One region of the Viridibacillus sp. KH_047 genome, then DNA from elsewhere that is predicted to be linked to it. Evidence: a T-box and tRNA genes for the amino acid it is inferred to sense, from the RefSeq annotation. Region 1 holds a T-box; the other holds one or more tRNA genes.
What was found. The T-box of region 1 lies ahead of alaS (alanine--tRNA ligase). A T-box ahead of a tRNA ligase gene usually reads a tRNA of that ligase, here a tRNA-Ala.
Positions count from the first base shown of each region.

Region 2: it has a tRNA-Ala gene. The T-box ahead of alaS (alanine--tRNA ligase) is inferred to sense a tRNA for this amino acid. The anticodon was not compared.

Region 1 covers NZ_CM174479.1:1,149,693-1,165,497, reverse strand. The annotation lists gene greA (transcription elongation factor GreA) at 1-475, opposite strand, end outside; gene udk (uridine kinase) at 586-1,224, opposite strand; gene AC3IS5_RS05810 (peptidase U32 family protein) at 1,224-2,498, opposite strand; gene AC3IS5_RS05805 (peptidase U32 family protein) at 2,516-3,445, opposite strand; gene AC3IS5_RS05800 (O-methyltransferase) at 3,452-4,084, opposite strand; gene mltG (endolytic transglycosylase MltG) at 4,174-5,292, opposite strand; gene AC3IS5_RS05790 (DUF1292 domain-containing protein) at 5,381-5,674, opposite strand; gene AC3IS5_RS05785 (DUF1292 domain-containing protein) at 5,703-5,999, opposite strand; gene ruvX (Holliday junction resolvase RuvX) at 6,012-6,431, opposite strand; gene AC3IS5_RS05775 (IreB family regulatory phosphoprotein) at 6,434-6,700, opposite strand; gene alaS (alanine--tRNA ligase) at 6,780-9,407, opposite strand; T-box leader at 9,452-9,666, opposite strand; gene recD2 (SF1B family DNA helicase RecD2) at 9,758-12,229, opposite strand; gene AC3IS5_RS05760 (tetratricopeptide repeat protein) at 12,246-12,905, opposite strand; gene mnmA (tRNA 2-thiouridine(34) synthase MnmA) at 12,920-14,041, opposite strand; gene AC3IS5_RS05750 (cysteine desulfurase family protein) at 14,061-15,203, opposite strand; gene cymR (cysteine metabolism transcriptional regulator CymR) at 15,397-15,805, opposite strand, start outside.
Region 2 covers NZ_CM174479.1:95,664-111,468, reverse strand. The annotation lists gene rocF (arginase) at 1-440, opposite strand, end outside; tRNA gene AC3IS5_RS00610 (tRNA-Lys) at 684-756, opposite strand; tRNA gene AC3IS5_RS00605 (tRNA-Gln) at 770-844, opposite strand; tRNA gene AC3IS5_RS00600 (tRNA-Tyr) at 876-959, opposite strand; tRNA gene AC3IS5_RS00595 (tRNA-Val) at 972-1,047, opposite strand; tRNA gene AC3IS5_RS00590 (tRNA-Glu) at 1,074-1,148, opposite strand; tRNA gene AC3IS5_RS00585 (tRNA-Thr) at 1,293-1,365, opposite strand; tRNA gene AC3IS5_RS00580 (tRNA-Asn) at 1,379-1,453, opposite strand; rRNA gene rrf (5S ribosomal RNA) at 2,152-2,267, opposite strand; rRNA gene AC3IS5_RS00570 (23S ribosomal RNA) at 2,401-5,330, opposite strand; tRNA gene AC3IS5_RS00565 (tRNA-Ala) at 5,427-5,502, opposite strand; tRNA gene AC3IS5_RS00560 (tRNA-Ile) at 5,516-5,592, opposite strand; rRNA gene AC3IS5_RS00555 (16S ribosomal RNA) at 5,689-7,241, opposite strand; tRNA gene AC3IS5_RS00550 (tRNA-Ala) at 7,389-7,464, opposite strand; tRNA gene AC3IS5_RS00545 (tRNA-Pro) at 7,484-7,560, opposite strand; tRNA gene AC3IS5_RS00540 (tRNA-Arg) at 7,565-7,641, opposite strand; tRNA gene AC3IS5_RS00535 (tRNA-Leu) at 7,674-7,762, opposite strand; tRNA gene AC3IS5_RS00530 (tRNA-Gly) at 7,769-7,843, opposite strand; tRNA gene AC3IS5_RS00525 (tRNA-Leu) at 7,868-7,952, opposite strand; tRNA gene AC3IS5_RS00520 (tRNA-Lys) at 7,973-8,048, opposite strand; tRNA gene AC3IS5_RS00515 (tRNA-Thr) at 8,061-8,136, opposite strand; tRNA gene AC3IS5_RS00510 (tRNA-Val) at 8,152-8,227, opposite strand; rRNA gene rrf (5S ribosomal RNA) at 8,237-8,352, opposite strand; rRNA gene AC3IS5_RS00500 (23S ribosomal RNA) at 8,486-11,415, opposite strand; rRNA gene AC3IS5_RS00495 (16S ribosomal RNA) at 11,600-13,152, opposite strand; gene lysS (lysine--tRNA ligase) at 13,720-15,204, opposite strand; partial or broken gene AC3IS5_RS00485 (tRNA-dihydrouridine synthase) at 15,406-15,615, opposite strand; gene AC3IS5_RS00480 (helix-turn-helix domain-containing protein) at 15,684-15,805, opposite strand, start outside.

The sequences.
Region 1 (15,805 bases):
ATTTGATTGTGATGATACGTACATCCATGTCTCCACCAGGAGTAGTAACTTTTAACTCTTCTCCGACTTTACGGCCTAGAAGACCTTTAGCGATTGGTGAGTCATTTGAGATAAGACCTTCGATTGGGTCTGCTTCTGCAGAACCTACGATTGTGTAAGTTTCTTCATCACCATCTGGAAGCTCTAAAAATGTAACCGTTTTACCAATTGCTACAAAATCATTACTCAATTGGTCTTCTGTGATGATAACAGCGTTACGAATCATCGCTTCAAGAATCGTGATACGACCTTCAACAAATCCTTGTTCATCTTTAGCTGCATCATACTCAGAGTTTTCAGAAAGGTCACCGAAACTACGAGCTATTTTAATACGCTCTACTACTTCTTTACGTTTCGTTGAGATTAAGTACTCTAATTCATCTTGTAATTTCTGTTTACCCGCCGCTGTCATTGGGTATTGTTTTTCATTTGACAAAGTATTTCACTCCTTAGATAATTCACTACTTAATAAAAATACTATGCCGCTTCTATGAAAAGAATGCGACATAGTTTTTATGAAAATATTGCCAATCCATAAATATCATATTACACAATAGTTTCAGATTCAAGAATTGTTTTAATTTTTGTAACCATTAAATCGATTGCCACTTCATTTTGACCACCCTCAGGGATGATAATATCCGCATATCGTTTTGTTGGTTCGATGAATTGATTGTGCATTGGACGGACAACAGATAAGTATTGGTCAACTACAGAATCGATTGAGCGGCCACGCTCATTAATATCACGAACAATACGACGGATAATACGTAAGTCGGAATCAGTATCCACAAATAATTTAATATCCATTAAATCGCGTAGACGTTCATCTTCTAAAACTAAAATTCCTTCTAGAATAATTACATCCTGTGGTTCGATGTGAATTGTTTCTTTTGCACGTGTATGTAGAGCATAGTCATACACTGGTTTTTCTATGGCTTGTCTATTTAACAGACATTTGACATCTTCAATTAATAAATCTGTATCAAAGGCATTTGGATGATCATAGTTTGTAGATAAACGTTGTTCAAACTCTAAATGACTTTGGTCTTTATAATAATAGTCTTGTTCAATAACAACAACTGAGTGTTCTTTAAATACATCATGGATAGCATGTGTAACACTCGTTTTACCTGAACCCGAACCACCGGCAATTCCAATTACAACAGGGCGTTTTTTACTCATTATCGGGTCTCCTTACGCATCATATTATGTGGGAATAATTCTTGTTCGCATTTAAAGCGAACAATTTGTAACGGATGACGTGCTGCGTCTAGTGCATTGCCGTCCTCATCCCAAACTTCATCTAGTGTTACTCGGAAATTTTCAATTTCAGGACCGAAAAATTCCACTTCTTCACCTGGTTTGAAGAAGTTTCGTTGTTGCAATGTAACCATTTTTGTTTCTTTATCATAATCAAGCACCATGCCGACGAAATCATATTTCGTTTGTTTACCATGCTCTCCAAACATTTGTTGCTCGTAACTTGGCTCTCCTTCAAAGAAAGATGATGCCGTTTCACGATTAGCACATTTATCTAGTTCCTCTAACCAAGCTTTATCGATTTTGAAGTTATCTGGGTCTGCACAGTATGCATCCATTACTTTACGATATACACTCACAACTGTTGCTACGTAATGAATGGATTTCATACGACCTTCTACTTTTAATGAATCGATTCCAAGCTCAATAATTTTCGGAATAGATTCAATTAGTTTTAAGTCTTTCGGACTCATAGCAAATGCTTCATCATTTTCAGTAAACAATGGTTTTTCAACACCATCTTCTACTTCATATAAATCATAATCCCAACGGCATGATTGGCAACAACCACCGCGGTTAGAATCACGTGCTGTCATATGGTTAGATAACACACAACGTCCACTATAGGCGATACACATCGCACCATGAACGAAAGACTCGATTTCGATATCCACTTTTTCTTTCATTAGCTTGATTTCCTCAGCACTTGTTTCACGAGCCAATACAACTCGGTGCAAACCTTCCTCTTTCCAATACTGTACTGCCTTCCAGTTGGATAGAGATTGCTGTGTACTTAAATGAATTTCAATCTTTGGTGCTACTTCACGACATGTTTCAATAATAAGTGGATCTGCCACGATTATACCTGTAATACCTGCTGATTCTAGGTCACGTAAGTAATCTTCAAGACCGTCCATGTTTTCATTATGCGCAAAGATATTTGTTGTGACATAAATTTTAGCGCCATATTTTTTTGCAAATTCAACACCTTCACGCATTTCGTCAATGGAGAAGTTGCCTGCATTTGAACGTAAACCAAATTCGCGTCCGCCGATGAAAACAGCATCTGCACCGTAGTGTACAGCTATTTTTAATTTTTCTAAGCTACCTGCTGGTGCCAATAATTCAGGTTTTCGCACGATGACTCTTTTGCCATCAATGATTTCGCTGATGCGATCATTTTGTATGATTGTCAAAGTGTACCTCTCCTTTCTTAATAGACTGTTTCCTTAAAGTAGAATCCAGTATCTAATGGACGAATTGCTGGTTGAATTTCTTCAATTTTTGCTAATAAGTCATTTTTAATATCGAAATAGCTGTCAGCTGATTCCGCATAAGCATCGATTGCCTTACGGTAACATTCTGTCACAGTAACAACATATTCAGGTGATTGCAGTACACCTTCAATTTTAAATGAATCAGTTCCCGCTTCAAATAACTCATCTAATTCATCAATAATACACAAATCATTCGGACTGAAAATGTGTGTACCATTTAAATCTTCATAAATTGGATATTTGTTATTACGTTCGTCATCATGTAAGAACATATTACGATTTTCTTTACGGTTTTCTACTTCCATTGCTTTATCTTGATATAAGAAATAGTTACCCAGTAATGAACGTTTTGATTGGAACATACAAGTCATACCATGAACTTGTACTTCGATTTCAAATTTTGTGTTTTCTTTAATTTCAATTACTTCATCCATGCTTAACTCACGAGCTAAAACTGTACGCGTTGCTCCGCGTTTACCCCAATAGTCCGCTTGGAACCAGTTTGTTGCAATAGTTTCCGGATTCCAATGTAGTGGAATCGTCACTTCTGCTTCACGTCGAGCAATAATCATAGCAGGATCGCCGAAAACGATTGCATCTACGCCAATTTCCGCTAATTTTCGCATATATGGTGCAAGTGCGTCTACTCGGTCATTATGGAAAATAGCATTCATCGCTACATATACTTTTTTTCCTGCTGCATGAATTTTCTCAGTTGCTGCAGCTACTTGTTCTATTGAAAATTCACCTGCTAAACGTAGACCGAATTGTTGTTCACCTATTAAAAAAGCATCCGCTCCAGCTTGGATGAGTGCTTCAACATGCTCAACAGATTGTGGTGTAACGAGTAATTCAGGTTTCTTCATGAATGGTCACCTCTTTATACATATCAATAAACCGTCTCCTACTGGGAAGAATGTGGATTTGTAATCAGGATGATTAATAATCCAATCTGCAAAATGATGTAGGTTACGGATCATCGTTCTTTTTCTTCTTGGTACTTCCTTCATATCTAAATCTGATAGGCCATGCATGTACATATTATCGATATATAGTATACCGCCAGAACGAACTAGGGGACTATATTTGTCGAAAAAGCGTTGGTACTGACCTTTTGCCGCATCAATAAAAACAGCATCAAAAGTTGGATGATTACTTTCCACATCCACTTCTAACGCATCCCCTTCAAGTAACTCAATATTCTCTTTAGCAACCGATTGTGCGATAAATTGTTTTGCATGTTGAATACGTAGGGCATCACGTTCAATCGTCACAACCTGGCATTGTGGTAATGTCTCTGCCATACGAATAGCGGAATAGCCAATGGCTGACCCTATTTCTAATATAGATGATGGCTGTTGTATACGCAGCATTTGAAGCAATATCTCGATTGCAGGTAATTGCATAATTGGTACGTGGTTCTCTTCAGCGAAGCGTTCCATTTCCATTAGCAATTCTGATCTTGGTTGGATGAAGGTTTGAATATATGAATCCGAAATGTTCATACTTTCATAGCTCCTTAAGTATCAAAAATACACTTTATATTATCATGAAAATAGAAGAAAAGCGAGTGGTGCTTTTCTTCTACAGTTTGTTACTTAATATATTTGTTAACATTCTTTAGATGTTCCTCGTACTTTTCAGCGAAATGATTGATACCATTTTTATCCGCTAAGAAATACAAGTATGGCGTTTCAGCTGGGCTAATTGCCGCATCTAATGATTCTTTACCTGCATTGGCTATCGGTCCAGGTGGTAAACCTTTCACTTTATATGTGTTATAAGGATTTTCTACCTCTAAGTCTTTATATAAGACGCGTTCCTTATGCTCACCTAATGCATATAAAACTGTCGGGTCTGTTTGTAACGGCATACCCGCTTCAAGTCGGTTATAGAAAACACTTGCGATTGTTTCTCGGTCGGTTTTAGCAGTAGCTTCACGTTCAAGTAATGATGCAAATGTTAAAAATTCATGAACTGACATACCTTTTTCTTTTAACTGCTCACTATATTGCGTTACAACTGTATTTGTTTGAGCAATCATTTGATCTACAATTTCTTCTAAAGAAGGTTCGTCTTCAAAAAATGCATAGGTTGCTGGATATAAATAACCTTCTAGTGCATAACGAATATTTTTATTACTTACTTTTTTCGTAATCAGTTCTGGGTATTTCGCTTTCATCTTCTTAACGAAAGATTTGCTTGTTACAAGCTTCATAAATTCATCTGAAGAATACTGCGTACTCTTAGCAACGCGATTGCCAATTTGATCTAGAGTCATACCTTCTGGAATGATAAGAGAGAAAGCTGGTTGACGATAGACCTTACCTGTTTTCAAACTTTGAATAATTTCATCTATAGTCATTGATTTTGTTAATTTATATGAGCCAGCTTGGAACTCTGATTCATTTTTAAATTTTGTGTAGTATTTAAAAACCTTAGCATTTTTAATGATGTTCTTTTTCTCAAGAGTGGTAGCTATAGAATCGAGCGTAGAGCCAATTGGCACTTCAACCTTCACTGACTTATTAGAATCAGGATCAACAGGTTTTAATGCACTAGATACATAAAAATACACGCTCGTACCAATTAAAGCTGTAACAACAATAACGATTAAAGCAATAATGAAAACAATTTTTCGAACGGTTTTTACTTCCTTTTTGTGTTCTTTCATTTTCTCTAACATTGCTTTTTTTTGAGATTCCTGGTCCACTAGCTGTCCTCCTATTACTTATTTAAACTATTATCATAAAGAAAAAGCGGAATGAAAAAACCATTCCGCTTTCATAAAGGCTTACAGATTACTCTTCACCGAATTCAGCGTCAAGCGTGTTCAATACTTCTTCAACCATATCCCACTCTTCATCTGTTTCGATTTCTTCAATCGATTCAAGTTCACCGTCTTCTGATAATATAGTTTTAGCAGCGAAAACTTCTACTTGTTCACCCTCTGCAATGCCCTCTTCATAATAAAGAACGTATGATTGTTCAGTAGCATCTACTGAAAATTCATAAAGCACGGCATATGTGTGTTCGTTGCCTTCTTCATCGATTAGATGGATATGTTTATGATCGTGTTCTTGTTCATTTGACATGCTTTTCACCTCTTGTTTAAATTAAAAATTATTCAGCGTCGATATCTTCATCAAGCTCATTTACAACTTGCTCGATTAAATCCCATTCAGCTTCTGTTTCGATTGGTGCTAATTCACCGTCTTGACCATCTTCAGAAGGAGTGAATGCTGATGCAAAGATTTCTACTTCGCCTTCTTCATCTTCAGTACCGATTACGTAGTAAAGTACGTAAGATTTACCGAATTCTTCTGAGTCAAATGTATGAAGTACTTCACATAGTTGTTCGTTGCCCTCTTCATCTACCACTGTGATATTGCGTTGTTCTTGTTCTTGTTCGTTTGTCATAATATATTCACCTCATAATTGTTTTCGGTCTAAAAATCCTTGAAGGATCATAGCCGCAGCCATCTTATCAATAACTTTTTTTCGATCTTTGCGACGGACATCTGCTTCAATTAGCAAGCGCTCCGCAGCCATCGTTGTTAGACGCTCATCCCATAATGTTACCTTTAATGAGAAGGTCTCCTCTAATAGCTCTTTATAGCGTTGAGAAGCTTCTCCTCTTGGGCCGACAGTATTGTTCATATTTTTGGGGAATCCAACAACGAATTCCGTTACTCCATATGATTGGACAAGTTCACGAATTCGGTCAATACCAAATTCATCGTTTTCTTCGTCGATTTTTACAGTTTCAATTCCTTGAGCAGTCCAACCTAGTGCATCACTAATTGCTACTCCAACTGTTTTAGAACCAACATCTAAACCCATTATTCTCATCATTATGCCTCGTTATTCTTTTTAATGTAGAACTTCACAAGTTCCTCTAGTATTTCGTCACGCTCAAGCTTGCGAATTTTGTTACGAGCCTCTTGATGACGAGGAATATATGCCGGATCACCTGACAGCAGGTAACCAACAATCTGATTAATCGGATTATACCCTTTTTCTTCTAGTGCCGCATGAACATGAAGCATAGTTTGCTTTACTTCTTGTTCCATAGATTCTTCGGGAAAATTAAATTTCATCGTTTGATCGAACGAACTCATGCTCAGCACCTCACTTTAAGTATTTGAAAGTATAAAAAATCTTCTATTCATAGTAAGTATAACGTATTAGAGCTACCTTTTAAATAGATTTTACATAATCATAAACAGATTCAAGCGCTTCTGCAAGTTTAGAGCCATCTTTTGCCCCAGCCATCGCCATATCTGGGCGACCGCCACCTTTACCACCGCATTGTTCTGCTACTTGTTTAACGATATTTCCAGCGTGATAGTTCCCACCAGCTATGTCTTTTGTAACACCTGCAATAAGCATTACTTTATCGCCTTCAGTTGCACCTAAAACAATAACGCTGTTAGTCATTTTCTCTTTTAGATCATCCATTAATTGTCGTAATTGATTGTTGTCTTTTGCTTCTACTTTAGTAGCAAGAACTGTGACTTCACCAATTTCTTTTGCAGCAGATAAAATATTAGACGCTTGAGCGTTCGCAATTTTAGAAGATAGTGCAGCATTTTCGCGTTGTTGTTCTTTGTAATCATGTTGTAAACCTTCAACACGAGCAACTAAATCTTTTGGATTAGCTTTTAATAGTGCTGCTGCTTGCTCTAGAATATGTTGCTCTTCTTTTGCTGCAACGAAAGCTGCTTTACCTGTAACAGCTTCAAGACGACGAGTACCTGCTCCAATACCGCTCTCAGAAACAATTTTAAAGAAACCAATTTGTGAAGTACGGTCTACGTGAATACCACCGCAAAGTTCTAATGAATAGTCGCCCACTTGTACAACACGAACTACATCACCATATTTCTCACCAAATAAAGCCATTGCACCCATTGCTTTTGCTTCATCGATTGCTTTGTTTTCAATAATAACAGCGATATCATCCCAAATTTTTTCGTTCACAATTCGCTCAATTGTTTCTAACTCTTTTCTTGTTACTTGACCGAAATGAGAGAAGTCAAAACGTAAACGATCTGGTCCTACATAAGAACCTGCTTGGTTTACATGATCACCTAATGTGTCTTTTAATGCACGTTGTAATAAGTGAGTCGCTGTATGGTTTTTAATCGTTTGATTGCGAGCATCGCGATCTACAATTGCATGAACTTCATCTTCAATATGCATTTCTCCAGTTTCCACAATAACTGTATGCAAGTTTTGACCGTTCGGTGATTTTTGTACATCTTTAATTGACGCAGTGAATGAGTCATTTGAGATTGTACCATGGTCAGCAATTTGACCACCTGACTCTGCATAAAATGGTGTTTCAGAAAGAATAACTAATACTTCTTCACCTTCAGAAGCTTCTTTTACTTCTTGTCCATTTGCTACGATTGCAACTACTTTTGCATGTGTTGTTAATGTTTCATAACCAACAAATGTACTTTCTTGGTTTAGATTAGCCAATACTTCAGATTGAACATGCATTGAATCGACGTCTTGACGAGCTGCACGAGCACGGTTACGTTGTGCTTCCATCTCTTTTTCAAAACCTTCGTGGTCTACAGTCATATTCACTTCTTCAGCATATTCTTCTGTTAATTCAACAGGGAAACCATAAGTGTCATATAGACGGAAAGCGTCCTTACCTGGCACGATAGTTGAGTTTGCTGCTTTTTGCGTTTCAACTACTTCATTAAAAATAGCTAAACCGCCGTCTAATGTTTCGTGGAAACGAACTTCTTCATTTTTGATAACACGTTGGATAAAATCTTGTTTTTCTTTTACTTCTGGATAGAAGTCCACCATAATTTCGCCAACAGTTGGTACTAAATCATACATAAATGGTTTTTCAATACCTAATTGTTTTGCGTAACGTACGGCACGGCGTAGTAAACGGCGTAGTACATAACCACGTCCTTCGTTTGATGGAAGTGCTCCATCACCTATAGCAAATGCTACTGTACGAATATGGTCAGCGATTACTTTGAACGCTTCATCTTTGTTTACATCAACGTGATATTTTACACCAGAAATACGTTCTGTATGCTCGATAATTGGCATAAATAAATCCGTATCAAAGTTTGTTGGTACATTTTGTACAACAGAAGCCATACGTTCTAGCCCCATGCCAGTATCAATATTTTGTTTTGGCAGCGGTGTGTATGTGCCATCAGGATTATGGTTGAACTCTGAGAATACAAGATTCCAGATTTCTAGGTAACGTTCATTTTCTCCACCTGGATATAGTTCAGGATCTGATTCGTCTGCACCGTATGATTCTCCGCGGTCATAGAAGATTTCTGAATTTGGACCACTTGGACCTTCACCGATATCCCAGAAGTTTCCTTCAAGACGAATTAAGCGCTCTTCAGGAATTCCGATTTCATCTTTCCAGATTGTATACGCTTCAGTATCTTCAGGATGAATAGTAATTGAAAGCTTTTCAGGTTCAAAGCCCATCCATTTTGCATCTGTTAAGAACTCCCAAGCGTAGTGAATAGCTTCTTTTTTGAAGTAGTCACCGATTGAGAAATTCCCTAACATTTCGAAGAATGTATGGTGACGAGCTGTTTTACCTACGTTTTCGATATCGTTTGTACGGATAGACTTTTGTGCATTAACGATACGAGGATTGTCAGGAATAACACGACCATCAAAGTATTTTTTTAAAGTTGCTACTCCTGAGTTGATCCATAATAATGATGGGTCATTAATAGGCACAAGTGGTGCACTTGGCTCTTGTTTATGTCCCTTCTCTTCAAAGAACTCAATATATTTACGACGAATTTCTGCTGCTGTTTTCATTTGCTTATTCCTCCTTTAGACAATAAAAAACCTTCATCCACTATAAAAGGGACGAAGGTTGAAAATTCGCGGTACCACCCTAGTTACAACAGACCGGTCTTGCGTCTATTGTCTCTTCATTAAGCCTTAACGCGGCAAACGACAGGGATTAGCTGTACTCGGGATGAGCTTTCCAAAATGATTTGTGAAGGTTCTTGCAGCCTGGGAACCTCTTTCTGTGCACATTGCATAATGTACTTATATCCTTCGTAGTTTTAAGCGATATATATATTGTTAGTTACAAATATTCGAAAATACGATTGTTTTCAAATATCGACTCAATCTTATTTTAAAAAAGGTCTTTGTATCTGTCAAATCTCTTCTTCAAGAAAATCATAAGGACTTATACCTTTCATGCCGATTAAAGGGTGGATATCTAAATAATTTTCAGTATTCAAAGATTGTGATTCCAACGAAAGTTGCTCTTCTTGTGGTATCTCAGATGTTGTATCAGTCGTTTCTGACAGTTGTGCCATTACTGGCTCAACAGAATCTTTAACCGCCTCTAGCACTTCTTCTATTTGAAGACGCTGTGCTAAAGTAGTGTTTCTTTGAAGATCATCTGTTCTTAGCATACCATATTTAAACACATCAATTTCACCACAAAGAATGAGGAAGTTTTTTGCCCTCGTAATTCCTGTATATAACAAGTTTTTACGCAACATTTTAGAATAACCACGTACTACTGGCATAATAACTGTTTGGAATTCACTACCTTGTGATTTATGAATTGAACAACAGTAAGCAAGAGTGATTTGATTCAAATCACCGCGTTGATATGTTACTTCAATGCCATCATATGAAGCTACAAGTAAGTCTTGTTTCTCAATTGTCTCATTCGCTTTGATAATACTAATTACTTCCCCCATATCACCGTTAAAGACATTGCTATTCGGTTGATTGACAAGTTGTAAAATTTTATCACCAATACGATACGTCACATCACCAAAAGTTATTTCCTTACTCTTTTCAGTTTTCTTCGGATTAACAAGTTCCTGAATCATTTTATTAATTGCATCAATGCCTGCAGGGCCTCTATACATAGGAGCTAAAATTTGCACATCATGAATAGAGAATCCTTTCTTAACAGCACTTGATACGACTTGTTTGATGACATTAGCTACTTGGTCGGAGCTAGCTTGGATAAAAGAACGATCGGATGTTTTTGCAAGCATGTTTTGCGGCATCTCGCCTTTTTTCATTTGATGGGCAAGTTCAATAATTGATGAGCCATCTGCTTGTCTATATACATCAGTTAACTCAACAGTAGGAATTGCTTTAGAAGCAAGTAAATCTTTTAGCACTTGTCCAGGACCTACAGGCGGCAATTGATCTTGGTCACCAACAAAAATAACTTGGCAATCGTCATTTAACGATTTCAACAACTGATGAGCGAGCCATGTATCAACCATCGACATTTCGTCGACGATGATGAGCCGCCCTCCAACTTCCTTCTCCGTTTCCTCTTCCTTTTCTTGTCCCGTGAAGCCCAGCAAACGGTGAATAGTCATCGCTGGTAATTCAGTTGATTCACTAAGACGCTTAGCTGCTCTTCCTGTTGGCGCCACTAATACAATCGGAAAGGGCTCGTCTTTTTCAATATAGTCTTTTGGATTTAAAGTTAAGCCGTGAAGCTCTGCATAAACGTCTACAATCCCTCTAACTACAGTCGTTTTCCCTGTACCAGGCCCACCTGTTAAAATCATAACTGCTGAGTTAATAGCCTTCTCAATGGCGTCCACTTGCGTTTCTGCATATGAAACACCAAAACGTTCCTCAGCATCACCGATAAATTTTCGGATTTCAGATGTAGGGAACGCGGATTGTTCAGCATTTTTTTGAACTAACTCTGTAATTTTAGAAGCAATACCAATCTCTGAAAAATACAAAGACGGCATATAGAGGCGTGTTTCTTCACCACAAATTTTACTGTCCTCACGAAGCTCGATACAGGCTTTTGAAATCGCCTCAAAAGGAATTTCATATGCCTGACTCATTTCAAGTAGGCTTTTCGCTTGTGGCAGAATATCCTTCGCTTCCATATATACATGCCCCTCCGACAAAGCACCCGCATTTAAAAGGTGTAACACTGCAGCTTTAATACGATCTGGATGGTCCCCTGTAATATGTAGTTTAGCTCCTAATTCATCTGCACGTTGAAAACCTACACCTTCAACTTCTTCAATAAGTCTGTAAGGATTCTCTGTTAAAAGTTGAATTGTTTCATTTTCATACATTTGGTAAATACGCACTGCTAGTTGTGGACCAAAGCCCCAGTCATTTAATTGGATCATAATACGATCCAATCCTAGATTTTGCTCTAGTACGGAGCGTAATGTCTCTTTTTTATCTTCTGTAAGTCTTGGAATTTCATCAAGAGCATCCGGGTTATTTATAATAATTTTAATGGCGTCTTTCCCTAGCTTTTTAACGATTGTCTCAGCCGTTTTATGACCTATCCCTGGGAATAAATCACTCGACAAGTAATGCACTACACCTTGTTCAGTACCAGGAATCTCTTTAACAAAAGTATTAGCTTGAAATTGTATGCCGTATTTAGGATGCTGTTTCAATTGTCCAGTAAAACGATACAACGTTTCTTGAACGACAGATGGAAAAAAGCCTGTCACGATAATTTCTTTTTCTTGATATGTCGTATTCGTTTCTTGGATTTTCAACTTAATGATGGAAAATAAATTCTGAGGATTATGGAAGATAGAGACGACAGGCCGACCGACGATAAATAGCTGTTCTTCTTGAAACAATGATACATTTTCAGTCAACGCTGTCCCCTCCTTTTTATTGGTGCTTCATAGCAATCATATCGTGGATATAACGCGCTTGTTCAAACTCAGGTTGTAATGTAAATGCTTGTTTCAAATGATACAAAGCATCTTCTGTACGCTCAGTTGATACTGCAAAAAGTACACCTAAGTTATAGTGGGCATCTGCATTATTCCAGTCTTGATCGATAACATATTGTAATTCTTTTTGTGCTACATCAAACATCTCTAATGAGCAAAGTAAAATTCCGTATGCTAGACGAACTTGTACGTCTTCAGGAGCTAACTCTGCTGCTCTTTGTAAATAAGGTAACGCTAATTTTGTTTCACCAGCACGTTCGAAGCTCTTTCCAAGCATATAGAATGCATCTTCACCTTCAATACCTAGGCGAATAGCAATTTCATATAATTTTGCCGCTTCCATAAAACGCTCGCTATTGTAATATAAATTAGCTAACCCGTAATAAGCTGTCGCTGCTTTTTCATCTAAAGTAATTGCTTTTTGAAAGAAACGCTCTGCTCTTTCAGTTTCATCCATAGAAGCTAGTAGGTTACCAAAGTTAATGTAACCTACTGTGTTATTTGGTTCTTCCTCTATTGCTTGTGTAAAAGCCTTGACAGCGTCTTCGTAACGCTTCTCTTGAATAGCCTTTATACCTTGTTCGTTAAAATCCACTATTTCCACTCCTATTAACCTACATACGTTAATTTTTTACCGTCTTTAAAGACTTCATCAATTGTTGCGCCACCTAGACATTCGTCACCATCATAAAATACAACAGATTGTCCCGGTGTGATAGCACGTATTGGTTCTTCAAAAGTAACACGTACTTTATCATCACCCAACATTTCAACCTCTACCGGTGTATCTTCTTGGCGATAACGGAATTTAGCTGTACAACTAAATTTCTCTTGTTTTGGTTTATTTGAAGTAAAACCTAATTTCACTGCTGTTAAGCTATGAGAATACAGTTTATCATTATGGAAGTTTTGTCCGACTAATAAAACATTTTTTTCTAAATCTTTTCCAAGTACAAACCAAGGTTCACCGTCGCCACCAATACCTAAGCCGTGACGTTGTCCAATTGTATAGTACATTAAACCGTCGTGTTTCCCCATAACCTTGCCATCCATTGTTTCCATATTGCCTGGTTGAGCAGGTAAGTATTGGCTTAAGAATTGTTTGAAATTACGTTCCCCGATGAAGCAAATACCTGTTGAATCTTTTTTTGTAGCAGTTGCTAATCCAGCTTCAAGAGCAATTTCACGTACTTTTGGTTTCTCTAAATGACCAATTGGGAACATTACTTTTGAAAGTTGTTCCTGTGAAAGTTGGTTCAAGAAATACGTTTGATCTTTATTATTATCTTTCCCGCGTAACATGACTGTCTCACCATCACGCTCCGCTACTTGTGCATAGTGACCTGTAGCTAAATAGTCAGCGCCCAGTTTTAATGCATGTTCAAGGAATGCTTTGAATTTGATTTCTTTGTTACACATTACATCAGGGTTTGGTGTGCGTCCTGCTTTGTATTCTTCTAAGAAGTAAGTGAAAACTTTATCCCAATATTGCTTTTCAAAGTTTACAGCATAATATGGGATTCCAATTTGGTTACATACTTTAATAACATCATCATAATCTTCCGTTGCCGTACAAACACCAAATTCGTCTGTATCGTCCCAGTTTTTCATGAAGATGCCAATTACATCATAGCCTTGTTTTTTCAATAAATACGCAGCAACTGAAGAATCGACTCCTCCAGACATGCCGACAACAACGCGTGTTTTTGAGGGGTCTTTTGTTGCGTTCATAACATTCACCTTTTTTCTTTTATTTCGCTAAGCGCTCTACAATTTCAACTGTTTTATCAGCAGCTAATTGAACATCCTCTAAAGTGAGCCCAAGTCCGAAGCTAAAACGAATTGAATTGCGCAGTTCTGGTGCACCTTTTCCGTACATTGCAACCAACACATGTGATGGATCTATTAATCCAGCCGTACATGCAGAACCACTTGAAGCTGCGATACCTGCCATATCTAAATTTACTAGGAAGGATTCTACATCCATTCCTGTAAAACTAATATTCAATACATGTGGTAAAGAGTTAGTTCTATCACCATTTACATGATAAGAAATTTTAGCTTGATCTAATGTATTTAAGAATAATTCTTGAAAGCGAACAAATTCCTGCTGTTTCACTTCAAAATTTGCTTGTGCAATTCGTACTGCTTCTGCAAACGCACAAATCGCAGGAATATTCTCAGTTCCTGCTCGACGTTTACGTTCTTGTTCTCCACCAAGCAAGGTGGATTGTAATGGTGTATTTTCACGTTGATATAGGAAACCTATTCCTTTTGGTCCGTTCAATTTATGAGCAGAAACCGAAAGTAAATCGACTTGTAAATCTTCCACGTCAAATTTCTCTATACCATAAGCTTGAACTGCATCCGTATGGAATGTTGCTTTGTGGTTTTTTAATAGCGATCCGATTTCTTTAATCGGCTGAATTGATCCTACCTCATTATTACCATACATAATTGTTACTAAGATCGTATCATCTGTTAATGCCTGTTGGACATCTTGGACAGAAACGACACCCTGTGCATTGACAGGTAAATACGTTACTTTAAAACCTTGTTTTTCAAGACGCTCACAAGTATGCAATACTGCATGGTGTTCGATTTGAGACGTAATAATATGACGACCTTCATTACGGCGCGCATATGCCGTACCGAAAATAGCTAAATTATCCGCTTCAGAACCACCACTTGTCATAATTATTTCTTGGTCTTTAGCACCGATTGATTGTGCAAGTACCATTTTGGCATCGTCCAAATATTTTCTAGCATGACGTCCAATACTATGAATACTAGATGCATTGCCGTAAACAGAACCCATAAGCTCGGTCATTTTCGCAATGACTTCTGGATGCATAGGAGAAGTGGCTGCATGGTCTAGATAAATTTCTTTCATCGTAAAAAACTCCTATCAAATTCGCCTTGGGAGATTTATTTCCGACGATTTGCTTTCGTCTAAAAAATATACCCCAATATAAAACGAGGATGTTTGCCCAAGGCTTTAACTTTATTCAACTAGGGTTTATACCCACTGAATTATTTATACCTACTGATTCGTCCCTCAATAAGAAGCAATGAGATTAATTCATTTAAATATAAAACATATAGCCGTCATCAGAATCTTGTTCTTTATAAGCAGCTAAATCCTCTAATGAAGTTGTATCTAATACATTCTTCACTGCATCACGAATGCTCATCCATAGCTGTCGCTGAGGTGGAGCTTCGTTTTCTATTCCTTCAACTGGTTGAATCGGACCTTCAAGCACACGAATAACATCAGCTGCTGAAATTAAATGCGGTGGTTTTGATAACATATAGCCACCATAAGCCCCACGAACACTCTTCACTAAACCTGAGTTTCTAAGGGGGGAAACAAGCTGTTCCAAATAAGCTTCTGACAAATCATTATCTGCTGCAATTTGTCGCAAAGGAATTGGACCTTGCCCGTATTGTTTGGCTAATTCAATCATAATTGTTAGACCATAACGGCCTTTAGTT
Region 2 (15,805 bases), 1.1 Mb from region 1:
CTTACAGCCAGTGGCATACCGTGAATATTACCCGATGGTGAAGTATCACCTGTATTCAAATCGGCATGCGCGTCATACCAAATAACTCCTAAATTCCTATAATGATCTGATAAACCTGCAAGTGTACCTATTGCAATACTATGATCCCCACCTAATACAAGCGGAAAGTAGTTTTGTGAAACGACATCATGTACTTTATTTGCAAGTTTTGTACTGGCTTCAGTTACAGCTGATAAATTTCGTAAGTTTGTATCAGCTGACACCTCACGCTCAGATACCCCAATCTGAATATCACCCTCATCTATCACTTCATAGCCCATTGCTTCCAATCTTTCTACAGCGCCCGCATACCGGATCGCACTTGGTCCCATATCAACGCCACGGCGTGTTTGGCCAAGATCCATTGGTACACCTATTAATGAGATATTTAATTTATGCATTATTTTATTCCCCCTTTGTGAATTACCTATATTGTAAATGCTACAATCATGTTGACTCAACCCCGCAAAATTCTGAATATTTATACAAATAATTTAACACTTAAATAGAGAACAAAGTTGCAACTAAAGTCAGTATCCTTCAAATTGAATTTATCAGTAGTTGTATAAAGTTACGTACCCTAATAACCACAAAAAAACCTCTCTCTACAAAGTGTAGAAAGAGGTTGAAATTTTATATGAAAGTGAGCCATGTAGGATTCGAACCTACGACCCTCTGATTAAAAGTCAGATGCTCTACCAACTGAGCTAATGGCTCATAAAATTAAAAATGGCTGGGGTACCTGGATTCGAACCAGGGCATGACGGAATCAAAATCCGTTGCCTTACCGCTTGGCTATACCCCAACAATGAATAATGAATATTTTATATAAAAAATGGTGGAGGGGGACGGATTCGAACCGCCGAACCCGAAGGAGCGGATTTACAGTCCGCCGCGTTTAGCCTCTTCGCTACCCCTCCGACAAAAAAATATGGTGGAGGATGACGGGATCGAACCGCCGACCCCCTGCTTGTAAGGCAGGTGCTCTCCCAGCTGAGCTAATCCTCCATAGATATGTAAAAATGTTTTAAAAATGGTGACCCCTACGGGATTCGAACCCGTGTTACCGCCGTGAAAGGGCGGTGTCTTAACCGCTTGACCAAGGGGCCATTAATGTTGTACTGCTTTAAACAGGACAAGAATTATATTAACATCCTTTAAATAAAAATGCAATACTTTATTTAAAAAATATTAAAAATTACATCTTACTAAGCAAAATTCGATACATTTCTACTTCTTGATAAATAATTGAAAGCTTCCAACCGGGCTCGAACCGGTGACCTCTTCCTTACCATGGAAGCACTCTACCTGCTGAGCTATGGAAGCATAGACAAAAAAATGGCTCCGAAGGTAGGACTCGAACCTACGACCGATCGGTTAACAGCCGATTGCTCTACCACTGAGCTACTTCGGAACAATAATATTATCGCTTCTTTAAATGTTAATTTTGTTTAACACAAATATTATTATAACAGCATATTAAAACATTTCAAGCTATTTAAGGAAAAAAGTTTTAATTATTTTGCACTTAAATATACCTACATTTTATTGCAGTAATTCTAACTATCATAAAAGCCCTATTTAAGCGTTTTAAGGCGTTTTAATCGGAATCTAATTAGATTACCCATACATATCACTTATGCTCATAGAGGCTAATACAATGGTAATATCATAACATTTTGTATATCATATTTACTTTGAATTATTTTACCTTTATCCACCTCTGCATATTCCCAGTACAACTATATTTTCACCATTAACTGCTAGAACTATTTCATTAGTATAAGAAAATTGCCCTTTAATGTATTGGTCATTGAGATAGTATACTTGTCGTATATCCTTTTCAAAAATGTCGATAATCATTGAAGGTGAGCGTAATAAAATTACAATAATAACATTGGAGTTATCTTAGTATGGCTTCACACTCAAATTATTATGTAAATAAAATAAGCTCACACACTCTGCACTATAAAACCCAATAACTAGATGCCTATTTATTTCTATTTTATACAGCCTGCGGATGAGTAAATCAAGAATTTTGCGGCTATATTTAATATAACTATTTTCTATATAAAAAAAGCACAACTGATTAAATCAGCTGTGCTTTAATGTGCCTAGCAACGTCCTACTCTCACAGGGGGAAACCCCCAACTACCATCGGCGCTAAAGAGCTTAACTTCCGTGTTCGGCATGGGAACGGGTGTGACCTCTTTGCTATCGTCACTAGACTATTTTTAAGACAAGAATTATTATATCACTTCACTTCTTTAAAAGCAAGTGTTTTTTTTAAAACTTTTTTTAAAAAGTTTTTCTTGTTCTCTCAAAACTGGATAAATTACATTGAAGTTTATTAAGTAAAATTTGGTTAAGTCCTCGATCTATTAGTATTCGTCAGCTCCGTATGTCGCCACACTTCCACCTCGAACCTATCTACCTCATCGTCTTTGAGGGATCTTACTTACTTGCGTAATGGGAAATCTCATCTTGAGGGGGGCTTCATGCTTAGATGCTTTCAGCACTTATCCCGTCCACACATAGCTACCCAGCGATGCCCTTGGCAGAACAACTGGTACACCAGCGGTGTGTCCATCCCGGTCCTCTCGTACTAAGGACAGCTCCTCTCAAATTTCCTACGCCCACGACGGATAGGGACCGAACTGTCTCACGACGTTCTGAACCCAGCTCGCGTACCGCTTTAATGGGCGAACAGCCCAACCCTTGGGACCGACTACAGCCCCAGGATGCGATGAGCCGACATCGAGGTGCCAAACCTCCCCGTCGATGTGGACTCTTGGGGGAGATAAGCCTGTTATCCCCGGGGTAGCTTTTATCCGTTGAGCGATGGCCCTTCCATGCGGAACCACCGGATCACTAAGCCCGTCTTTCGACCCTGCTCGACTTGTAGGTCTCGCAGTCAAGCTCCCTTATGCCTTTACACTCTACGAATGATTTCCAACCATTCTGAGGGAACCTTTGGGCGCCTCCGTTACTCTTTAGGAGGCGACCGCCCCAGTCAAACTGCCCGCCTGACACTGTCTCCTACCCCGCTAAGGGGCATGGGTTAGAAGTTCAATACATCTAGGGTAGTATCCCACCAACGCCTCCTCCGAAGCTGGCGCTCCGGAATCTCTGGCTCCTACCTATCCTGTACAAGATGTATCAAAATTCAATATCAGGCTACAGTAAAGCTCCACGGGGTCTTTCCGTCCTGTCGCGGGTAACCTGCATCTTCACAGGTACTATAATTTCACCGAGTCTCTCGTTGAGACAGTGCCCAGATCGTTACGCCTTTCGTGCGGGTCGGAACTTACCCGACAAGGAATTTCGCTACCTTAGGACCGTTATAGTTACGGCCGCCGTTTACTGGGGCTTCAATTCGCACCTTCGCTTGCGCTAAGCACTCCTCTTAACCTTCCAGCACCGGGCAGGCGTCAGCCCCTATACGTCACCTTACGGTTTTGCAGAGACCTGTGTTTTTGCTAAACAGTCGCCTGGGCCTATTCACTGCGGCTCTCTCGGGCTTTCACCCTACTAGAGCACCCCTTCTCCCGAAGTTACGGGGTCATTTTGCCGAGTTCCTTAACGAGAGTTCTCTCGCACACCTTAGGATTCTCTCCTCGACTACCTGTGTCGGTTTGCGGTACGGGCACCTTTTACCTCGCTAGAGGCTTTTCTTGGCAGTGTGAAATCAGGAACTCCGGACATACGTCCTCGTCATCACAGCTCAACGTTATAGAAATGGGATTTGCCTCATTTCACGCCTCACTGCTTGAACATGCATAACCAACAGCATGCTTACCCTATCCTACTGCGTCCCCCCATTGCTCAAATGGTAAATAGGTGGTACAGGAATATCAACCTGTTGTCCATCGCCTACGCCTATCGGCCTCGGCTTAGGTCCCGACTAACCCTGAGCGGACGAGCCTTCCTCAGGAAACCTTAGTCATTCGGTGGACGGGATTCTCACCCGTCTTTCGCTACTCATACCGGCATTCTCACTTCTAAGCGCTCCACCAGTCCTTCCGGTCTGACTTCACAGCACTTAGAACGCTCTCCTACCACGGACATCTAAGATGTCCATCCACAGCTTCGGTGAATTGTTTAGCCCCGATACATTTTCGGCGCAGCGTCACTCGACCAGTGAGCTATTACGCACTCTTTAAATGATGGCTGCTTCTGAGCCAACATCCTGGTTGTCTAAGCAACGTCACATCCTTTTCCACTTAACAATTACTTTGGGACCTTAGCTGGTGGTCTGGGCTGTTTCCCTTTTGACTACGGATCTTATCACTCGCAGTCTGACTCCCGTGCATAAATCACTGGCATTCGGAGTTTGTCTGAATTCGGTAATCCGGGATGGACCCCTAGTTCAAACAGTGCTCTACCTCCAGGATTCTCTATCACGAGGCTAGCCCTAAAGCTATTTCGGAGAGAACCAGCTATCTCCAGGTTCGATTGGAATTTCTCCGCTACCCACACCTCATCCCCGCACTTTTCAACGTACGTGGGTTCGGGCCTCCAGTAAGTGTTACCTTACCTTCACCCTGGACATGGGTAGATCACCTGGTTTCGGGTCTACAACCACATACTCATTCGCCCTATTCAGACTCGCTTTCGCTACGGCTCCGTCTTCTAAAACTTAACCTCGCATGTAATCGTAACTCGCCGGTTCATTCTACAAAAGGCACGCTATCACCCATTAACGGGCTCTAACTACTTGTAGGCACATGGTTTCAGGATCTATTTCACTCCCCTTCCGGGGTGCTTTTCACCTTTCCCTCACGGTACTGGTTCACTATCGGTCACTAGGTAGTATTTAGCCTTGGGAGATGGTCCTCCCAGATTCCGACGGAATTTCACGTGTTCCGCCGTACTCAGGATACACTCAAGAGAGAATGAACTTTCAACTACAGGGCTGTTACCTGCTCTGGCGGGCCTTTCCAGACCGCTTCATTTAACTCATTCCTTTGTAACTCCATATAGAGTGTCCTACAACCCCAAGAGGCAAGCCTCTTGGTTTGGGCTATTCCCGTTTCGCTCGCCGCTACTCAGGGAATCGATTTTTCTTTCTCTTCCTCCAGGTACTTAGATGTTTCAGTTCCCTGGGTCTGCCATCAAGACGCTATGTATTCACGTCAAGATACTGCTCCATTACGAACAGTGGGTTCCCCCATTCGGAAATCTCCGGATCAAAGCTCACTTACAGCTCCCCGAAGCATATCGGTGTTAGTGCCGTCCTTCTTCGGCTCCTAGTGCCAAGGCATCCGCCATGCGCCCTTAATAACTTAACCTAAAAGTTAGTTATTAAGCCTAAAAAACTTAATAATAAAAAATGTGTTACTTAATTTGCTTCAATGTCGTTTTATCCAGTTTTCAAAGAACAATATTGGTGGAGCCTAGCGGGATCGAACCGCTGACCTCCTGCGTGCAAGGCAGGCGCTCTCCCAGCTGAGCTAAGGCCCCAAAAAAAGAAAAATGGTGGGCCTAAATGGACTCGAACCATCGACCTCACGCTTATCAGGCGTGCGCTCTAACCAGCTGAGCTATAGGCCCCTTTTTCGGAAAAATATAAGGTTTTTATGAACCTTCAAAACTGAACGCAAGACGTTAATCGACAGATCCAAGATCTGTTTCCGTAATTATCCTTAGAAAGGAGGTGATCCAGCCGCACCTTCCGATACGGCTACCTTGTTACGACTTCACCCCAATCATCTATCCCACCTTCGGCGGCTGGCTCCATAAAGGTTACCTCACCGACTTCGGGTGTTACAAACTCTCGTGGTGTGACGGGCGGTGTGTACAAGGCCCGGGAACGTATTCACCGTGGCATGCTGATCCACGATTACTAGCGATTCCGGCTTCATGTAGGCGAGTTGCAGCCTACAATCCGAACTGAGAACGATTTTATGAGATTAGCATACCCTCGCGAGTTAGCGACTCTTTGTATCGTCCATTGTAGCACGTGTGTAGCCCAGGTCATAAGGGGCATGATGATTTGACGTCATCCCCACCTTCCTCCGGTTTGTCACCGGCAGTCACCTTAGAGTGCCCAACTTAATGATGGCAACTAAGATCAAGGGTTGCGCTCGTTGCGGGACTTAACCCAACATCTCACGACACGAGCTGACGACAACCATGCACCACCTGTCACCAATGTCCCCGAAGGGAAAACTCTATCTCTAGAGCGGTCATTGGGATGTCAAGACCTGGTAAGGTTCTTCGCGTTGCTTCGAATTAAACCACATGCTCCACCGCTTGTGCGGGCCCCCGTCAATTCCTTTGAGTTTCAACCTTGCGGCCGTACTCCCCAGGCGGAGTGCTTAATGCGTTAGCTGCAGCACTAAGGGGCGGAAACCCCCTAACACTTAGCACTCATCGTTTACGGCGTGGACTACCAGGGTATCTAATCCTGTTTGCTCCCCACGCTTTCGCGCCTCAGTGTCAGTTACAGACCAGAAAGTCGCCTTCGCCACTGGTGTTCCTCCAAATCTCTACGCATTTCACCGCTACACTTGGAATTCCACTTTCCTCTTCTGCACTCAAGTCTCCCAGTTTCCAATGACCCTCCACGGTTGAGCCGTGGGCTTTCACATCAGACTTAAGAAACCACCTGCGCGCGCTTTACGCCCAATAAATCCGGACAACGCTTGCCACCTACGTATTACCGCGGCTGCTGGCACGTAGTTAGCCGTGGCTTTCTAATAAGGTACCGTCAAGGTACGTTCAGTTACTAACGTACTTGTTCTTCCCTTACAACAGAGTTTTACGATCCGAAAACCTTCATCACTCACGCGGCGTTGCTCCATCAGACTTTCGTCCATTGTGGAAGATTCCCTACTGCTGCCTCCCGTAGGAGTTTGGGCCGTGTCTCAGTCCCAATGTGGCCGATCACCCTCTCAGGTCGGCTATGCATCGTTGCCTTGGTAGGCCGTTACCCCACCAACTAGCTAATGCACCGCGGGCCCATCTAGTAGTGACAGCCGAAACCGCCTTTCAGCATTTTGCCATGTGACAAAATGGATTATTCGGTATTAGCCCCGGTTTCCCGGAGTTATCCCAATCTACTAGGTAGGTTGCCCACGTGTTACTCACCCGTCCGCCGCTAAATCAGAAGAAGCAAGCTTCTTCATCATTCGCTCGACTTGCATGTATTAGGCACGCCGCCAGCGTTCGTCCTGAGCCAGGATCAAACTCTCCATAAAAGTAGTTTGAAAGCTCATTAGCTTTGCTAGCGTATCATCCGAAGATGATATCTATTTTTGTTTTGATCCACCAACAGAGTTGATGTCCAAAAACATTTATTGATTAACGTCTTGCATGTTCAGTTTTCAAGGTTCATAAGATATATATGGTGGAGCCTAGCGGGATCGAACCGCTGACCTCCTGCGTGCAAGGCAGGCGCTCTCCCAGCTGAGCTAAGGCCCCGTGTGAGTATAAGTAATAATGGTCGGGAAGACAGGATTCGAACCTGCGACCCCTTGGTCCCAAACCAAGTGCTCTACCAAGCTGAGCTACTTCCCGTTAATGGCGCGCCCGGCAGAAGTCGAATCCACAACCTTCTGATCCGTAGTCAGACGCTCTATCCAATTGAGCTACGGGCGCATATATTATCACTTGTATTAAATTAAAAGAAATGGTGCCGAGGACCGGAATCGAACCGGTACGGTAGTCACCTACCGCAGGATTTTAAGTCCTGTGCGTCTGCCAGTTCCGCCACCCCGGCATATTTTGGAGCGGAAGACGAGGTTCGAACTCGCGACCCCCACCTTGGCAAGGTGGTGTTCTACCACTGAACTACTTCCGCAATATGCTGATAAACTTAAAATTATGGTGCGGGTGAAGGGAGTCGAACCCCCACGCCTTGCGGCGCTAGATCCTAAGTCTAGTGCGTCTGCCAGTTCCGCCACACCCGCATATAATGTTTTTTAAAAAATGGTGAGCCATGTAGGATTCGAACCTACGACCCTCTGATTAAAAGTCAGATGCTCTACCAACTGAGCTAATGGCTCATATAAAATGAATGGTGCCGGCGAAAGGAGTCGAACCCTCGACCTACTGATTACAAGTCAGTTGCTCTACCAACTGAGCTACACCGGCAATGTTTATTAAAAATGGTGGAGGATGACGGGATCGAACCGCCGACCCCCTGCTTGTAAGGCAGGTGCTCTCCCAGCTGAGCTAATCCTCCATATTGTTCGCCTAGCAACGTCCTACTCTCACAGGGGGAAACCCCCAACTACCATCGGCGCTAAAGAGCTTAACTTCCGTGTTCGGCATGGGAACGGGTGTGACCTCTTTGCTATCGTCACTAGACTATTTTTAAGACAAGAATTATTATATCACTTCACTTCTTTAAAAGCAAGTGTTTTTTTTAAAACTTTTTTTAAAAAGTTTTTCTTGTTCTCTCAAAACTGGATAAATTACATTGAAGTTTATTAAGTAAAATTTGGTTAAGTCCTCGATCTATTAGTATTCGTCAGCTCCGTATGTCGCCACACTTCCACCTCGAACCTATCTACCTCATCGTCTTTGAGGGATCTTACTTACTTGCGTAATGGGAAATCTCATCTTGAGGGGGGCTTCATGCTTAGATGCTTTCAGCACTTATCCCGTCCACACATAGCTACCCAGCGATGCCCTTGGCAGAACAACTGGTACACCAGCGGTGTGTCCATCCCGGTCCTCTCGTACTAAGGACAGCTCCTCTCAAATTTCCTACGCCCACGACGGATAGGGACCGAACTGTCTCACGACGTTCTGAACCCAGCTCGCGTACCGCTTTAATGGGCGAACAGCCCAACCCTTGGGACCGACTACAGCCCCAGGATGCGATGAGCCGACATCGAGGTGCCAAACCTCCCCGTCGATGTGGACTCTTGGGGGAGATAAGCCTGTTATCCCCGGGGTAGCTTTTATCCGTTGAGCGATGGCCCTTCCATGCGGAACCACCGGATCACTAAGCCCGTCTTTCGACCCTGCTCGACTTGTAGGTCTCGCAGTCAAGCTCCCTTATGCCTTTACACTCTACGAATGATTTCCAACCATTCTGAGGGAACCTTTGGGCGCCTCCGTTACTCTTTAGGAGGCGACCGCCCCAGTCAAACTGCCCGCCTGACACTGTCTCCTACCCCGCTAAGGGGCATGGGTTAGAAGTTCAATACATCTAGGGTAGTATCCCACCAACGCCTCCTCCGAAGCTGGCGCTCCGGAATCTCTGGCTCCTACCTATCCTGTACAAGATGTATCAAAATTCAATATCAGGCTACAGTAAAGCTCCACGGGGTCTTTCCGTCCTGTCGCGGGTAACCTGCATCTTCACAGGTACTATAATTTCACCGAGTCTCTCGTTGAGACAGTGCCCAGATCGTTACGCCTTTCGTGCGGGTCGGAACTTACCCGACAAGGAATTTCGCTACCTTAGGACCGTTATAGTTACGGCCGCCGTTTACTGGGGCTTCAATTCGCACCTTCGCTTGCGCTAAGCACTCCTCTTAACCTTCCAGCACCGGGCAGGCGTCAGCCCCTATACGTCACCTTACGGTTTTGCAGAGACCTGTGTTTTTGCTAAACAGTCGCCTGGGCCTATTCACTGCGGCTCTCTCGGGCTTTCACCCTACTAGAGCACCCCTTCTCCCGAAGTTACGGGGTCATTTTGCCGAGTTCCTTAACGAGAGTTCTCTCGCACACCTTAGGATTCTCTCCTCGACTACCTGTGTCGGTTTGCGGTACGGGCACCTTTTACCTCGCTAGAGGCTTTTCTTGGCAGTGTGAAATCAGGAACTCCGGACATACGTCCTCGTCATCACAGCTCAACGTTATAGAAATGGGATTTGCCTCATTTCACGCCTCACTGCTTGAACATGCATAACCAACAGCATGCTTACCCTATCCTACTGCGTCCCCCCATTGCTCAAATGGTAAATAGGTGGTACAGGAATATCAACCTGTTGTCCATCGCCTACGCCTATCGGCCTCGGCTTAGGTCCCGACTAACCCTGAGCGGACGAGCCTTCCTCAGGAAACCTTAGTCATTCGGTGGACGGGATTCTCACCCGTCTTTCGCTACTCATACCGGCATTCTCACTTCTAAGCGCTCCACCAGTCCTTCCGGTCTGACTTCACAGCACTTAGAACGCTCTCCTACCACGGACATCTAAGATGTCCATCCACAGCTTCGGTGAATTGTTTAGCCCCGATACATTTTCGGCGCAGCGTCACTCGACCAGTGAGCTATTACGCACTCTTTAAATGATGGCTGCTTCTGAGCCAACATCCTGGTTGTCTAAGCAACGTCACATCCTTTTCCACTTAACAATTACTTTGGGACCTTAGCTGGTGGTCTGGGCTGTTTCCCTTTTGACTACGGATCTTATCACTCGCAGTCTGACTCCCGTGCATAAATCACTGGCATTCGGAGTTTGTCTGAATTCGGTAATCCGGGATGGACCCCTAGTTCAAACAGTGCTCTACCTCCAGGATTCTCTATCACGAGGCTAGCCCTAAAGCTATTTCGGAGAGAACCAGCTATCTCCAGGTTCGATTGGAATTTCTCCGCTACCCACACCTCATCCCCGCACTTTTCAACGTACGTGGGTTCGGGCCTCCAGTAAGTGTTACCTTACCTTCACCCTGGACATGGGTAGATCACCTGGTTTCGGGTCTACAACCACATACTCATTCGCCCTATTCAGACTCGCTTTCGCTACGGCTCCGTCTTCTAAAACTTAACCTCGCATGTAATCGTAACTCGCCGGTTCATTCTACAAAAGGCACGCTATCACCCATTAACGGGCTCTAACTACTTGTAGGCACATGGTTTCAGGATCTATTTCACTCCCCTTCCGGGGTGCTTTTCACCTTTCCCTCACGGTACTGGTTCACTATCGGTCACTAGGTAGTATTTAGCCTTGGGAGATGGTCCTCCCAGATTCCGACGGAATTTCACGTGTTCCGCCGTACTCAGGATACACTCAAGAGAGAATGAACTTTCAACTACAGGGCTGTTACCTGCTCTGGCGGGCCTTTCCAGACCGCTTCATTTAACTCATTCCTTTGTAACTCCATATAGAGTGTCCTACAACCCCAAGAGGCAAGCCTCTTGGTTTGGGCTATTCCCGTTTCGCTCGCCGCTACTCAGGGAATCGATTTTTCTTTCTCTTCCTCCAGGTACTTAGATGTTTCAGTTCCCTGGGTCTGCCATCAAGACGCTATGTATTCACGTCAAGATACTGCTCCATTACGAACAGTGGGTTCCCCCATTCGGAAATCTCCGGATCAAAGCTCACTTACAGCTCCCCGAAGCATATCGGTGTTAGTGCCGTCCTTCTTCGGCTCCTAGTGCCAAGGCATCCGCCATGCGCCCTTAATAACTTAACCTAAAAGTTAGTTATTAAGCCTAAAAAACTTAATAATAAAAAATGTGTTACTTAATTTGCTTCAATGTCGTTTTATCCAGTTTTCAAAGAACAAGGTTTTGAAGATCATTTTACAATGAGCCTTCAAAACTGAACGCAAGACGTTAATCGACAGATCCAAGATCTGTTTCCGTAATTATCCTTAGAAAGGAGGTGATCCAGCCGCACCTTCCGATACGGCTACCTTGTTACGACTTCACCCCAATCATCTATCCCACCTTCGGCGGCTGGCTCCATAAAGGTTACCTCACCGACTTCGGGTGTTACAAACTCTCGTGGTGTGACGGGCGGTGTGTACAAGGCCCGGGAACGTATTCACCGTGGCATGCTGATCCACGATTACTAGCGATTCCGGCTTCATGTAGGCGAGTTGCAGCCTACAATCCGAACTGAGAACGATTTTATGAGATTAGCATACCCTCGCGAGTTAGCGACTCTTTGTATCGTCCATTGTAGCACGTGTGTAGCCCAGGTCATAAGGGGCATGATGATTTGACGTCATCCCCACCTTCCTCCGGTTTGTCACCGGCAGTCACCTTAGAGTGCCCAACTTAATGATGGCAACTAAGATCAAGGGTTGCGCTCGTTGCGGGACTTAACCCAACATCTCACGACACGAGCTGACGACAACCATGCACCACCTGTCACCAATGTCCCCGAAGGGAAAACTCTATCTCTAGAGCGGTCATTGGGATGTCAAGACCTGGTAAGGTTCTTCGCGTTGCTTCGAATTAAACCACATGCTCCACCGCTTGTGCGGGCCCCCGTCAATTCCTTTGAGTTTCAACCTTGCGGCCGTACTCCCCAGGCGGAGTGCTTAATGCGTTAGCTGCAGCACTAAGGGGCGGAAACCCCCTAACACTTAGCACTCATCGTTTACGGCGTGGACTACCAGGGTATCTAATCCTGTTTGCTCCCCACGCTTTCGCGCCTCAGTGTCAGTTACAGACCAGAAAGTCGCCTTCGCCACTGGTGTTCCTCCAAATCTCTACGCATTTCACCGCTACACTTGGAATTCCACTTTCCTCTTCTGCACTCAAGTCTCCCAGTTTCCAATGACCCTCCACGGTTGAGCCGTGGGCTTTCACATCAGACTTAAGAAACCACCTGCGCGCGCTTTACGCCCAATAAATCCGGACAACGCTTGCCACCTACGTATTACCGCGGCTGCTGGCACGTAGTTAGCCGTGGCTTTCTAATAAGGTACCGTCAAGGTACGTTCAGTTACTAACGTACTTGTTCTTCCCTTACAACAGAGTTTTACGATCCGAAAACCTTCATCACTCACGCGGCGTTGCTCCATCAGACTTTCGTCCATTGTGGAAGATTCCCTACTGCTGCCTCCCGTAGGAGTTTGGGCCGTGTCTCAGTCCCAATGTGGCCGATCACCCTCTCAGGTCGGCTATGCATCGTTGCCTTGGTAGGCCGTTACCCCACCAACTAGCTAATGCACCGCGGGCCCATCTAGTAGTGACAGCCGAAACCGCCTTTCAGCATTTTGCCATGTGACAAAATGGATTATTCGGTATTAGCCCCGGTTTCCCGGAGTTATCCCAATCTACTAGGTAGGTTGCCCACGTGTTACTCACCCGTCCGCCGCTAAATCAGAAGAAGCAAGCTTCTTCATCATTCGCTCGACTTGCATGTATTAGGCACGCCGCCAGCGTTCGTCCTGAGCCAGGATCAAACTCTCCATAAAAGTAGTTTGAAAGCTCATTAGCTTTGCTAGCGTATCATCCGAAGATGATATCTATTTTTGTTTTGATCCACCAACAGAGTTGATGTCCAAAAACATTTATTGATTAACGTCTTGCATGTTCAGTTTTCAAGGTTCATTATGTTTGCCGCTTCGTTAGCGACATTCAATATTATATCGCGATAACTTTTCGTTGTCAACAACTTTTTTAAGTTATTTTCAAATCGTTGTTTCAAACTCGTTATCGTTGCTTGTTTATCAGCAACTTTTATATCTTATCAAACTCACTACTCAGTGTCAACAACTTTTTTAAGTTATTTTCAAATCGTTTTGTTAGCTAAATTAGCAACTCAATTAATATACCACTATATTAATTCTAACGCAACACCTTTTTTTAAAAAATGAAAGCATATTTATAAGTCAACATTAGGTACTTACAAAAATAGCTTGTCTTCTATTGTAATAAACTTCTTAGTAATTTTCAAACAAAAAGCTAACCTCTCTAATAGAACGTAAATAAAAAAGACTCTAGTATTAACTAGAGTCTTTTCAATAAGAAAACCTTAGTATTTAATCACGAGGACGCATTGTAGGGAATAATAATACATCACGTATAGTTTGTGAATTCGTCAACAACATGATTAAGCGATCGATACCGATACCTAATCCACCTGTTGGCGGCATACCATACTCTAATGCTTCAATGAAATCATCGTCCATTTCATGCGCTTCATCATTACCTGCTTCTTTTTCAACAAGCTGCGCTTCAAAGCGTTCACGTTGATCGATTGGATCATTTAATTCAGTAAATGCATTTGCATGCTCACGACGTACAATGAATAATTCAAAACGATCTGTAAATCGCTCATCTTCAGGGTTCTTCTTAGCTAATGGAGAAATTTCCACTGGATGACCATAGATAAATGTAGGTTGAACTAATGTTTCTTCTATTTTTTGTTCGAAGAATTCATTGATAATATGCCCTACTTCCATAGAGTCTTTAATTTCAACACCGTGTTCTTTTGCATGCGCTTGCGCTTCTTCTTTCGACATTGGAGTCCAGAAGTCTACACCTGTTGCTTCTTTAACTGCATCTACCATATGCAAACGAGTCCAACCTGGCGCTAAACTAATAACATCATCGCCATATTGTACATCAGTTGTACCTAATACTTCCTGCGCTACGTGAGAAATTAAATTCTCTGTAAGTGCCATGATGTCACGATAGTCAGCATACGCTTCATATAATTCAATCATAGTGAATTCTGGGTTATGGCGCGTTGACATACCTTCATTACGGAATACACGACCGATTTCATACACTTTTTCAAGTCCACCAACGATTAATCGTTTTAGGTGAAGTTCAATAGCAATACGCATATATAATTCCATATCTAATGAATTGTGATGCGTAATGAAAGGACGAGCAGCTGCTCCGCCTGCAATTGTGTGAAGCATAGGTGTTTCTACTTCAAGGTAACCATTGCCATCTAAATAACGACGGATAGCTTGAATTATTTTAGATCGAGTAATGAAAGTTTGTTTACTTTCTTCACTCGTCATTAAATCTAAGTAACGTTGACGATAACGTTGCTCTATATCTTTTAAGCCGTGGAATTTCTCTGGCATTGGGCGTAGTGATTTAGTTAGGAAAGTGAATTCTAATGCTTTAACAGAAAGTTCTCCTACTTGAGTACGGAAAACATTACCACGAATACCTACGATATCTCCTAGGTCCGCTTGTTTAAACAATTCGTATGCTTCTTCACCAATAGCATCTTTACGAACATAAATTTGTACTTGTCCACCCAAATCTTGAATATGCGCAAAACCAGCTTTACCTTTACCGCGTTTTGTCATAATACGACCCGCGATTACAACTTCATGTAAATCTTCTTCTAATTGTTCTTTAGTAAACTCCACATACTGTTCTTTGATTTCGTTTGATAAATGCGTACGTTCAAAACGGGCACCGAATGGATCTAAGCCGTTTTCTCTAATAGAAGCCATCTTTTGGCGTCTCACCAAAATTTGGTCATTTAATTCTTCAGACACGATATTCACTCCTCATTTTTTGTTCCGCTATGCAGTCCATAATGTACTTATTGTACACAATTTTGCTGGACGATTCACGTCTTTATCATCATTTACTAGTAAATACTTCATAATCCATTAGCTCCTAAAGAAAAAAGCCGTCACTTCAAAGGCGACGACTCGGAGTTTTATTAAATAATATGGATAGCTTTTTCTGCCGCTTACATATTTAGCTGCTTCTACAAGCGTTTCTATATCGCCACCAAATATTTGTATCGAAAGTGGATTTTCACGTTCATCGATGTAAAGCAAATTCATTGTTTTATCATTTCGATAAACAATCCCTTTATCTGAAATCATTTCCACATAAACTAAACCCGCTCTAAATTCTTTTACTGTCAGACGGAAAGCCGAATTACAAATACCTACCATCGGAGCAAGCACTACTCAGTTATCCATAACAATGTCGCCAATTTTGAACGGTTTGTCATTTATTAATGTCATACTTCGTTTCCTCCTTGTACAGTTGGAGGCTTTTCCCCACCTTTTAATTCGTCCATATTTATATCAAGCGCTGTCGCTATGATCTGTAACTGTTCTTCTGTGGGCAAACGTTCCCCAC